Regions from separate parts of the Nocardiopsis codii genome, predicted to be linked through region 1. Evidence: predicted binding sites of a transcription regulator. Region 1 holds the regulator's gene; the other holds the start of a gene.

Region 1 (5,511 bases):
ATCTCCCCGGGCGCCTCGTCCGTCGTCCCGTCCGTGCACTGCGACCCTCCGGCCCGGCGCCGTTGCGCGCCGGAAGGGGCCGTGTCCGCCCCGCCCGCTACCAGCGTCCGGTACGGGCCTGGAGCACCGCCAGGGCGGCGACCCCGGCGGTGGAGGTGCGCAGCACGCTCGGCCCCAGCAGGGCGCGCACGGCGCCCGCTGCGCCGAACGCGTCGAGTTCGGCGTCGGAGAAGCCTCCCTCGGGCCCGACCACCACGACGATCCCCGGCCCGTCCCCGGAGGGCAGGTCCAGTTCGGCCAGGCGCCCTGCCCCGCCCTCGTGGAGCACCACACCGAGGTCGGCTCCGGCCAGCAGCCCGGCCACGGCGGACCGGTCCGCGAGGTCGGCGACCTCGGGCAGCCGCCCCCGCCTGGCCTGTTTGGCCGCCTCCCTCGCGGTGGCGCGCCACTTGGCCAGGGCCTTGGCGGCCCTGTCGCCCTTCCATCGGGTGACGGAGCGTTCCGCGGCCCAGGGGACGACCGTGTCGACCCCGGCCTCGGTCATCATCTCCACGGCCAGTTCGCCGCGGTCGCCCTTGGGGAGCGCCTGGACGACGGTCAGGCGGGGGCGGGGCGCCGGCTCCTCGCTGCGCTCCACCACCGCGCAGACGATGTGGTCCCTGCCCACGCCGGACACCGTGCACCGGGCACGCAGGCCGAGACCGTCGGACAGGTCGACGGTCTCACCCTCCCTGATGCGCCGCACCACCGCGGCGTGGCGCCCCTCGGAGCCGTCCACCGTCACCCGGTCGGCCGCCAGGTCGGCGGTCTCGACCAGGAAGACCGGCGGTGTCACTTGTTGGCGCCGAAGGCGTCGCGGAGCTTGGCGAAGAGGCCGCCGTGCCCGGGGCTGAACCGGCCCGGGGACTGGTCCTCACCGCGCAGCTCGGCGAACTTGCGGAGAAGGTTCTCCTGCTCCTCGTCGAGCTTGCCCGGGGTCTCCACGTCGACGCGGATGCGCAGGTCGCCCCGGCCGCCGCCGTCCAGGTGGGTGACGCCCTTGTTGGACAGGGTGATGACGTGGCCGGAGTTGGTGCCCGGACGCAGGTCGATGTTCTCGGTGCCGTCGAGGGTGTCGAAGGCGAAGGAGGCGCCCAGCGCGGCGGCCGTCATGGGGACGGTCACCGTGCAGTGCAGGTCGTCGCCCCGCCGCTCGAAGGTGGGGTGGGGGCGCTGGATGATCTCCAGGATGATGTCGCCGCGGGGGCCGCCGTTGGGGCCGACCTCGCCCTCACCGGCGAGCTGGATCCGGGTGCCGTCGTCGACGCCGGCGGGGATCTTGACGGTACGGGTGACCTTCTCCCGCACACGCCCCTCTCCCGCGCAGTCGCCGCACGGGTTGGTGATGACCGAGCCCTGCCCCGAGCACTGCGGACAGGGACGGGAGGTCATCACCTGACCCAGGAACGAGCGGGTGACCTGGGAGACCTCGCCCTGCCCGTGGCACATCTCGCACGTGGTGCGGTGCGAACCGGCCGCGGTCCCCTCGCCCTGGCACGTCTCGCACAGGATCGCGGTGGGGAAGGTGATCTCCTTGCTGACCCCGAACGCTGTCTCCACCAGGTCCAGCTCGACCCGGATCTTGATGCTCCGACCGCGCCGGACCCGGTCCCGGGGGCCGCGCCCGCCGGGCTGGCCGCCGCCGAAGAAGGCGTTCATGATGTCGTCGAAGGCGAAGCCGCCCGCGCCGCCGCCGAAGCCTCCCGCGCCGCCTCCGCCGGGAGCGTAGGGGTCCTGGCCCATGTCGAACATCCGGCGCTTGTTCTCGTCGGAGAGGACCTCGTAGGCCTGGGTCACCTCCTTGAAGCGCTCCTGCGTCGCGGGGTCGGGGTTGATGTCCGGATGGAGCTCGCGTGCGAGCCTCCGGTACGCCTTCTTGATCTCGTCCTTGGACGCGTCGCGACGCACCCCGAGAACCTGGTAATAGTCTCTGGCCACTGAGTTACTGTCCTGCCAAAATCTGTCCGACGTACCGAGCCACGGCGCGTACCGCTCCCATTGTTCCCGGATAGTCCATCCGGGTGGGTCCCACGACACCGATCTTGGCGAGCGACTGGTTTCCCACACCGTAGTCGGCCGAGACGATGGAGGTGGACCGGAGACCCTCGTGGAAGTTCTCCGCGCCGATGCGCACCGTGAGCATTGACGGGTCCTTCGCCTCACCCAGCAAACGGATGAGGACCATGTTCTCTTCCAGCGCCTCCAGGACGTCCCTCAGGCTGGCGGCGAAGTCGACGGCGGCGAGGTTGGCCGTCCCGGCGAGGACGATCTTCTCCTCGTGCCGTTCGACGAGGCTGTCCAGCAGGACGGAGAGGACGGCGACCGCCATCTGGCGGTGTTCCGGCGGAACCTGCGCGGGCAGGTCCGCCACAGCGTCGGGCACCTCTCCGAGGTGGAGACCGGAGATGGCGCGGTTGAGCATGGAGCGCAGGTCGTGGACCGCTGTCCCGTTGACCTCTCCGAGGCCGTCGATGACGCGCTGTTCGACCCTGCCCGTGTCGGTGATCACGACCATCATGACCCGCTGGCCCCCGAGGGGGACCAGCTCGACGTGCTGCACCGACGACCGGGTCAGCGACGGGTACTGCACGATCGCGACCTGGCGTGTGAGCTGGGAGAGGAGCCGCACGGTCCGGGCGACGATCTCGTCCAGGTCCACCGCTCCGGCGAGGAAGGACTCGATGGCGCGGCGCTCCGGGGCCGACAGGGGCTTGACCGAGGAGAGCCGGTCGACGAAGAGCCGGTACCCCTTGTCGGTCGGCACGCGCCCCGCGCTGGTGTGGGGTTGGGCGATGTACCCGTCCTCCTCCAGCGCGACCATGTCGTTGCGGATGGTCGCGGGCGAGACCCCGAGCCTGTGCCGGTCGGCCAGGGCCCTGGAGCCCACGGGTTCGTTCGTGTTGACGAAGTCCTCCACGACCGCGCGCAGGACCGCGAGCTTGCGCTCGTCCAGCAACTCGCCACCTCCTGGCACTCCGGGTTCCTCGGTGCTAATTCTATGCCCGGCCGCAAACCCGGACGGGTACCCGCCGGTAGTAACACCGGGGGGCACGCCTGATCTTCCCTCCGGTGCGGCGACGTGCGCCACGACACGGGTGAAGCGACACCCTCCCCCAGTAGACTGCACGACCGTGGCTACCAAGGGAACCGGCCGCTACGGCCGCGACGTACTCGCCGACGACTGGCGGCTGCCCCGCAAGGGCGCCGTACGCGAGGTCCCCCTGAGTCGGGACCTGGTCGTGGAGGACGCCGACGAGGCGTTCTGCGGAGCGGTCCTGACGTGGGACAAGTCCACCGTGACCCTGGAGGACCGCGCCGGCCGCCGCAGGGTGTTCGACCTGGGGCCGGCCGCCTTCCTGCTCGACGGGAAGCCCGTGACCCTGGTGCGCCCCGCCGCGGCGCCGAGGGGACCCCTGCGCAGCGCCTCCGGCTCGGTGGCGGTGACCGGCGCCGCCGCGCGTACGGCGCGCGGGAGCCGCATCTACGTGGAGGGCGCGCACGACGCCGAGCTGGTGGAGAAGGTCTGGGGCCACGACCTGCGCGTCGAGGGGATCGCCGTCGAGTTCCTGGAGGGCGTCGACGACCTGCCCGCGATCGTGGCGGACTTCGCCCCCGGTCCGGACCGGCGCCTCGGGGTCCTCGTGGACCATCTGGTCCCGGGATCCAAGGAGAGCCGGATCGCCGAGCGGGTACGCGCGGAGCACGTACTGGTGGCCGGCCACCCCTATGTCGACGTCTGGCAGGCCGTGCGGCCCGCCGCCGTGGGGATCAGGGCCTGGCCCGAGGTTCCGCGCGGCCGCCCCTGGAAGGAGGGCGTCGTCGAGGCCCTGGGGTGGCGGATGGAGACCGGTGAGGCGTGGCGCCGGATCCTCGGATCCGTCGGTACCTATGCTGACCTGGAGCCGTCCCTGCTCGGACGTGTGGAGGAGCTCATCGACTTCGTCACGGGACCCCACCCGGACGAACCCTAGGACGTGTCGTCGCGTCACGGTAGGGTTCCTGCCCCTGACAGGGCCGTTTTCGCGGTGGAACGGAGTCAGGACCTAGGATTCTGCCCAGGGCGCGGTCCGGACACCCGGTGTCCGGGGCCGCGGTCGCCCGCCTCCGGCCCTGCGCGGTCGTCGGTACCGAGCGAAAGTACAAGAACCGCCACTCATCAGCGGAGCCAAGGAAGAGCATGAGCGAGACCCCGACGAACCCCCCGTCCCCGGAGGACCCCGACCAGGACCGGCAGCCCCGGCAGCCGGAAGGCGGGCAGCAGGAGTACGGCCGCCAGGACGAAGGCCGGCCGCAGCAGCCCGGGTACGCCCAGCCCTCGGGCGGGCAGTCGCCGTACGCCCCCCAGCCCGACCAGGGCCAGCCGTCGTACGGGCAGCCGTCCTACGGACAGCCCTCCGGCGCACAGCCCGCGTACGGGCAGCAGCCCCAGCCCGGCCCCCCGGGCGGCGCGTCGCCGTACGCCCCGCAACCCGACCAGGGACAGCCGTCCCACGGACAGCCCACGGGCGGCCAGCCCTCGTACGGGCAGCAGCCCCAGCCCGGGTACGCCCAGCCCTCGGGCGGCCAGTCCCCGTACGCCCCCCAGCCCGACCAGGGCCACCAGCAGGACTACGGCCAGCAGGCCCCGCAGTCCTACGGCCAGCCCCCACAGGCACAGCAGCCCCCGGCGCAACCCGGTTTCGCGCCTCCCGGCGGCTCCGCCGAGCAGCACGCCTACGGGCAGCCCCAGCACCCCCAGCAGCCCTACGGCCAGCCCGGGTACGGTCATCAGCCCGCAGGGCAGCCGCCCCAGCCCGGGTACGCCCAGCCCTCGGGCGGCCAGTCCCCGTACGCCCCCCAGCCCGACCAGGGCAACCAGCAGGACTACGGCCAGCAGGCCGCACAGCCCTACGGCCAGCCCCCACAGGCACAGCAGCCCTACGGGCAGCAGGCCGGCGCGCAGCAGGGCTACGTCCCGCAGCCCGAGTACGCCCAGCAGCAGCACGCCTACGGCCAGCCGCAGTACCCCGGCCCCTACGGCCAGCCTCAGCAGCCCGCGCAGGGGAACGACAACGGCACGCTCGTGGCCATGCTGGCCCACCTGTCGGGCTTCGTGATCGCGTGCTTCGGCTGGATTCCGCCGCTGGCCGTCTACCTCGCCAAGCGCAACCAGTCGCCGTTCGTGCGCCACCACGCCTCGGAGGCGGCCAACTTCCAGATCACGCTGCTGATCCCGTACGTCTTCGCCTGGGTCGTCTTCATCGGACTGGGTATCTTCTTCCCGAGCCTGTCCTGGATCGGCTCCCTTCTCATCGCGCTCGTCTGGATCGTGTCGATCGTCTTCGGGGTCATGGGCGCCAACAGCGCGAACAAGGGGACCTGGTACCGCTACCCGGTCAGCATCCGCCTGCTGAAGTGAGGCGCGCCCCTCACAGGCCCGAGCGAGTCCACACGAAGGAACCGACATGTCGTACCCGAACAACCCGTCCGAGG
Region 2 (5,511 bases), on a different contig from region 1:
GTCGCCCCGTGGGTGCTCGGCATGGTCATCGACGCGGTTCGCGGAGGGGCCGCCCCGGACCGGATCGACCTGCTCGCCGTGGTGATCGTCGTCAGCCTGCTGTTCCACGCCGGGTTCACGCTCGTGTCGGTGGCGCAGTCGATCCGCTTCGGGGAGGAGGTGCTGGCCGAGCTGCGCGAGGAGTTCGTCCGCGCGGTCCTGCGCCTGCCGCTCGGAACGGTCGAGAGCGCCGGGACCGGGGACCTCGTGGCCAGGTCCGGCCGCGACATCGGCCACCTGAGCCACACGGTGCGCCACTCGGTGCCGGTCGTGGCGGTGAGCACGGTGACGGTGGCCGTCATCGTCACCGCGATCAGCCTGCTGCACCCCGCGCTGCTCCTGGCCTGGGCGCCGTCCCTGCTGATCATCTGGGCGTCCACCCGCTGGTACTCCCGCCGGGCCCCCGACGGGTATGTCCGGGAGCTGGCGACCTACTCCGACCTGACGCAGAGCGTCACGGACACCGTGGAGGGGGCGCACACCCTGGAGGCGCTGGGGCGCCAGATCCGCCAGACCGCACGGGCCGACGACATGGTGCACCGCGCCTACCTGGCCGAGCGGTACACGCTGTGGCTGCGGTGCGTGTGGTACCCGCCGCTGGAGTTCGCCTACCTGTTCGCGACCGCGTGCACGTTCCTGGTGGCGGGGTCCCTGTACGCGAACGGGCTGCTGACCGTGGGCCAGATCGCCACGGCCGTCTTCCTGTCCGTGCAGATGACCCGGCCCGTGGAACAGCTGGTGGACCAGGTGGACAGCCTGATGATGGGCCTCACGAGCCTGCGGCGCCTGCTCGGGGTGCGGCTGGCCGAGGAGCGGACGGGCGCCGCGGAGGCGGCCGGTGAGCACGTCCCGGGGTCGGTGGAGGTGCGCGGCGTGCGGTTCGGCTACACCGGCAAGGAGGTCCTGCACGGGGTGGACCTGGTCCTGCGTCCCGGTGAGCGGCTGGCCGTGGTCGGACCGAGCGGGTCGGGCAAGTCGACGCTCGGCAAGCTTGTCGCGGGCGTGCACGGGCCGACCTCCGGGAGTGTCCGGGTCGGCGGGGCGGACATGGCGGGGCTGTCGCCGGAGCTGCGGCGCGAACGGGCGATCCTGCTGAGCCAGGAGAGCCACGTGTTCCGGGGCACCGTCGCCGAGAACCTGGCGCTGGCCCTGGACGCCGCCGACGTGGACCGGGACCGGCTGTGGGAGGCGCTGGCCGCCGTGGACGCCGACACGTGGGTGCGGTCGCTGCCGGAGGGCCTGGACACGCGGGTGGGGTCGGGGCACCTGCCGCCGGACCCGGCCCACGTGCAGCAGCTCGCGCTGGCCCGGGTGGTGCTCGCCGACCCGGAGGTGCTGGTGCTGGACGAGGCGACGTCGCTGATGGACCCGGGGTCTGCCCGTCACCTGGAGCGGTCGCTGGCCGGGGTGCTGTCGGGGCGCACGGTGGTGGCGATCGCGCACCGGTTGCACACCGCGCACGACGCCGACCGGATCGCCGTGGTGGAGGGCGGACGGATCAGCGAGCTGGGCAGCCACGACGAACTGCTGGCTCTCGGGGGTTCGTACGCCGGCCTCTGGCACGCCTGGCACGGGGACGCCTGAGTCCGCACGCGCGGCCCAGCCGGCCGAGGGACGCCCTTCGGCCGGATCGGCGATCCTCCGCGCACACCGCCCCGGGTCCGGCGGTGTCGGCGGCGCGGACCGCGACCCGGGTCCCCCGAATGCCGGACACGGGCGCGGCCGGCACGGCGGCAGTGGGGCGGTACCGGCCCCGGACACAGCGAAACCGGGCGGCCCCGAAGGGCCGCCCGGTCGTCGCGGGCGAGGTCGCGTATCGGACCCCAGAACTCCAGGAGGTCCTAGAAGTCCATGCCGCCCATGCCACCGGTCGGGTCGCCGGCCGGAGCCGACGCCTTCTCCGGCTTCTCGGCGATGACGGCCTCGGTGGTCAGGAACAGACCAGCGATGGAGGCCGCGTTCTGCAGGGCGGAGCGGGTGACCTTGGTCGGGTCGATGACGCCGTCCTTGAACAGGTCGGTGTACTCACCGGTGGCGGCGTTGAGGCCGAAACCGGGCTCCAGGTTGCGGACCTTCTCCGCCACGACGCCGCCTTCGAGGCCGGCGTTGATGGCGATCTGCTTGAGCGGCTCCGCGATGGCGCGACGAACGATGTCGGCGCCGATGGCCTCGTCACCGTCCAGGTCGAGCTTGGCGAACGCGGGGACGCTGGCCTGCAGCAGCGCGACGCCACCGCCGGGCAGGATGCCCTCCTCGACCGCGGCCTTGGCGTTGCGGACGGCGTCCTCGATGCGGTGCTTGCGCTCCTTGAGCTCCACCTCGGTCGCGGCACCGGCCTTGATGACGGCCACGCCGCCGGCCAGGCGGGCGAGACGCTCCTGGAGCTTCTCGCGGTCGTAGTCGGAGTCGGTGCGCTCGATCTCGTTGCGGATCTCGTTCACGCGACCGGCGATCGCGGTGGCGTCACCGGCGCCGTCCACGATGGTGGTCTCGTCCTTGGTGACGACGACCTTGCGGGCGCGGCCGAGCATGTCGAGCTCGGTGTTCTCCAGCTTGAGGCCGACCTCCTCGGTGACGACCTGGCCGCCGGTCAGCACGGCGATGTCGCCGAGCTGGGCCTTGCGGCGGTCACCGAAGCCCGGAGCCTTGACGGCGACGGACTTGAAGGTGCCGCGGATCTTGTTGACGATCAGCGTCTGGAGGGCGCCGCCCTCCAGGTCCTCGGCGATGACGACGAGCGGGCGACCGGCCTGGAGGACCTTCTCCACGACGGGCAGGAACTCGTTGTTGTTCGAGATCTTGGAGTTGACGATGAGGATGTAGGGGTCCTCGAGGACCGTCTCCATGCGCTCGAGGTCGGTGGCGAAGTAGGGCGAGATGTAGCCCTTGTCGAAGCGCATGCCCTCGGCGAGCTCGAGCTCGAGCCCGAAGGTCTGCCCCTCCTCGACGGTGATGACGCCTTCCTTGCCGACCTTGTCCATCGCCTCGGCGATGGTCTCGCCGATCTGGGGGTCGCCGGCGGAGATCGAGGCGGTGGAGGCGATCTGCTCCTTGGTCTCGATGTCCTTGGAGAGGTTGCCGAGCTCCTCGTTGATGCGAGCCACGGCGGCCTCGATGCCGCGCTTGAGGCTGATCGGGTTGGCGCCGGCGGCGACGTTGCGCAGCCCCTCGCGGACGAGGGCCTGGGCGAGCACGGTGGCGGTGGTGGTGCCGTCACCCGCGACGTCGTCCGTCTTCTTGGCGACCTCCTTGACCAGCTCGGCCCCGATCTTCTCCCAGGGGTCCTCGAGCTCGATCTCCTTGGCGATGGAGACACCGTCGTTGGTGATCGTGGGGGCGCCCCACTTCTTCTCCAGAACGACGTTGCGACCCTTCGGGCCGAGCGTGACCTTGACTGCGTCCGCGAGCTGGTTCATACCGCGCTCGAGGCCGCGACGGGCCTCCTCGTCGAACGCGATCAGTTTGGCTGCCATTGGATTCTTGTCCTCCCGTGACCGGGCTGATACGCGATGGGACGAGGCATGCGCCCGCGACGGACGACCGGAGCGCTCCGACAACCCTGCTGTCGGATGCCACGGTCTCGCAGCCTCGATCCGGTTAGCACTCAAGGAAGGCGAGTGCTAACCAGGTCCCTTTTTAGCACTCGGCCATGGAGAGTGCAAACGATGTGGTCACGATTTCCCCACCCCTCATAACAGCCCCGACCTGCACATACACCCCATCATGAGCTGTTTTCCGCGCTCAGCGGACAGGTTCCGCCACCCTCCGTGCCTGCTCGGACAGTGCCGTCAGGAGCGAATCGGGACTCGCGGGAGGACACGGCGCGTCAGAGCTTCTTGAAGTACCGGACGATCGGCATCGGTGTGAGCCCCGCCCGGGAGTAGGTGCTCCGCGCCGGGGCGTGGCCCTCGTCGCCCCCGGTCTCGATGATCGCGAGACCCATGCCCCGGTCCCTGATCCAGTCCACCGCGAACTCCGTGAGAGCCACCCCGACGCCCCTCCCCTGGTGGCCGGGGTCGACGGCGAGGAACGTCACTTCCCCTTCTCCGCGGCGGGATCCGCCGTCCCCCGCGCCGTCCTCGCCCTCCGCACCGGGCGCGGGGCGCAGCCGGACGGACGCGAACCCGGTGACGGCACCGCCGGAGACGGAGACCCACACGTGCTCCTCCTCGGACTCCAGGGCCCTCGTGACCACCGCGCGCTGGCTGACGCGCCAGTCCGGGATCATGTGCAGGTAGAGCCGGTCGCCCAGTTCCCGCCGCATCGACGCGTGCACCGGTTCCCACGCCCTCAGGGACAGGGCGACCACCGCGTCCCTGTCCCGCTCCTCGTACGCCCGGATCTCGTCGCTCATCCCCGCAGGCTAACCGCCTCCCCCGGCGCGGGAAAGCGAATATCCCCTGGCCGGGGACCCGTGGTGAGCAGGGCGGGCACGACCATCGGGCCGGGGCCGCATCACTGCCGGGGCCCGCCCCCCCGGGCCGGAGCGCGGGCGGGGACCACAAGGGGCGCGGACGCGGCGAGGGGGCGGCCCCGGGCCTCCCGCTCGTCGCGGGATGACGGGCCGCCCCCTCGCGGGCGGTGGCGGACGGCGCCGGTCGGCGCCGTGCCGACCGGTCAGCAGCCCCCGGCGACCGCCGGGATGATCGAGACCTTGGCGCCGTCGGCGATCTCGGTCTGGAGGCCCTTCTCGAAGCGCACGTCCTCGTCGCCGACGTACACGTTGACGAAGCGGCGCACCTTGCCGTTGTCGTCGAGGATGCGGGCGCGGATGCCCGGGTAGTTGGCCTCCAGGTCGTCGAGGAGCTCGGCGAGGGTGGCGCCCTTCGCCTCGACCTCGGAGGCGTCGTCGGTGTAGGTGCGCAGGATGGTGGGTACGCGGACGCTGGCGCTCATGGCGTTGTTCTTCCTTCTGCTGTGGGGCGGCGGGCCGGTGCGCGGCCCTCCGGGACTGCCTGGGTCGCCGGGACGGCGGTCAGACGAGGCCGGCGTCGGTGAAGGCGCTCAGGGACGGCTTGATCGTGGCGGTCACACCGGCGTCCACCGCGTTGAGGGTCTTGAGTCCGTCGCCGGTGTTGAGCACGACGGTCCGGGCCTCGGGGTCGAGCCTGCCCTCGCGCACCAGCTTGCGGAGCACACCCGTGGTGACGCCGCCCGCCGTCTCGGCGAAGACGCCTTCGGTGCGGGCGAGGAGCTTGATGGCGTCGACGATCTCGTCGTCGTTCACGTGCTCCACGGAGCCGCCCGTGCGCTGGGCGATGTCGAGCACGTACGGTCCGTCCGCCGGGTTGCCGATGGCCAGCGACTTGGCGATGGTGTCGGGCTTGACCGGCTGGATGACGTCGATGCCCTTCTCCCAGGCCTGCGCGACCGGCGAGCACCCCGTGGCCTGGGCGCCGAAGATCCGGTACGGGCGGTCCTCGACCAGGCCGAGCTTGATCAGCTCCTGGAACCCCTTGTCGATCTTGGTGA

The links. The regulator HrcA, encoded in region 1, represses chaperone genes, less so after heat shock. The targets are predictions, from matches to a motif close to TTGGCACTCTCNNNNNGAGAGTGCCAA.
Region 2: the regulator HrcA is predicted to act here: its motif matches at 3,676-3,702, upstream of groL (chaperonin GroEL).

What each region holds. Positions count from the first base shown of each region.
Region 1 covers NZ_JAUZMY010000001.1:43,695-49,205, forward strand. The annotation lists gene Q8791_RS00195 (16S rRNA (uracil(1498)-N(3))-methyltransferase) at 98-835, opposite strand; gene dnaJ (molecular chaperone DnaJ) at 832-1,977, opposite strand; gene hrcA (heat-inducible transcriptional repressor HrcA) at 1,982-2,995, opposite strand; gene Q8791_RS00210 (DUF3097 domain-containing protein) at 3,171-4,010, shown strand; gene Q8791_RS00215 (DUF4870 domain-containing protein) at 5,108-5,437, shown strand; gene Q8791_RS00220 (DUF4870 domain-containing protein) at 5,484-5,511, shown strand, end outside.
Region 2 covers NZ_JAUZMY010000003.1:341,677-347,187, forward strand. The annotation lists gene Q8791_RS05255 (ABC transporter ATP-binding protein) at 1-1,623, shown strand, start outside; gene groL (chaperonin GroEL) at 1,881-3,512, opposite strand; gene Q8791_RS05265 (GNAT family N-acetyltransferase) at 3,866-4,393, opposite strand; gene Q8791_RS05270 (ubiquitin-like small modifier protein 1) at 4,657-4,935, opposite strand; gene thrC (threonine synthase) at 5,015-5,511, opposite strand, start outside.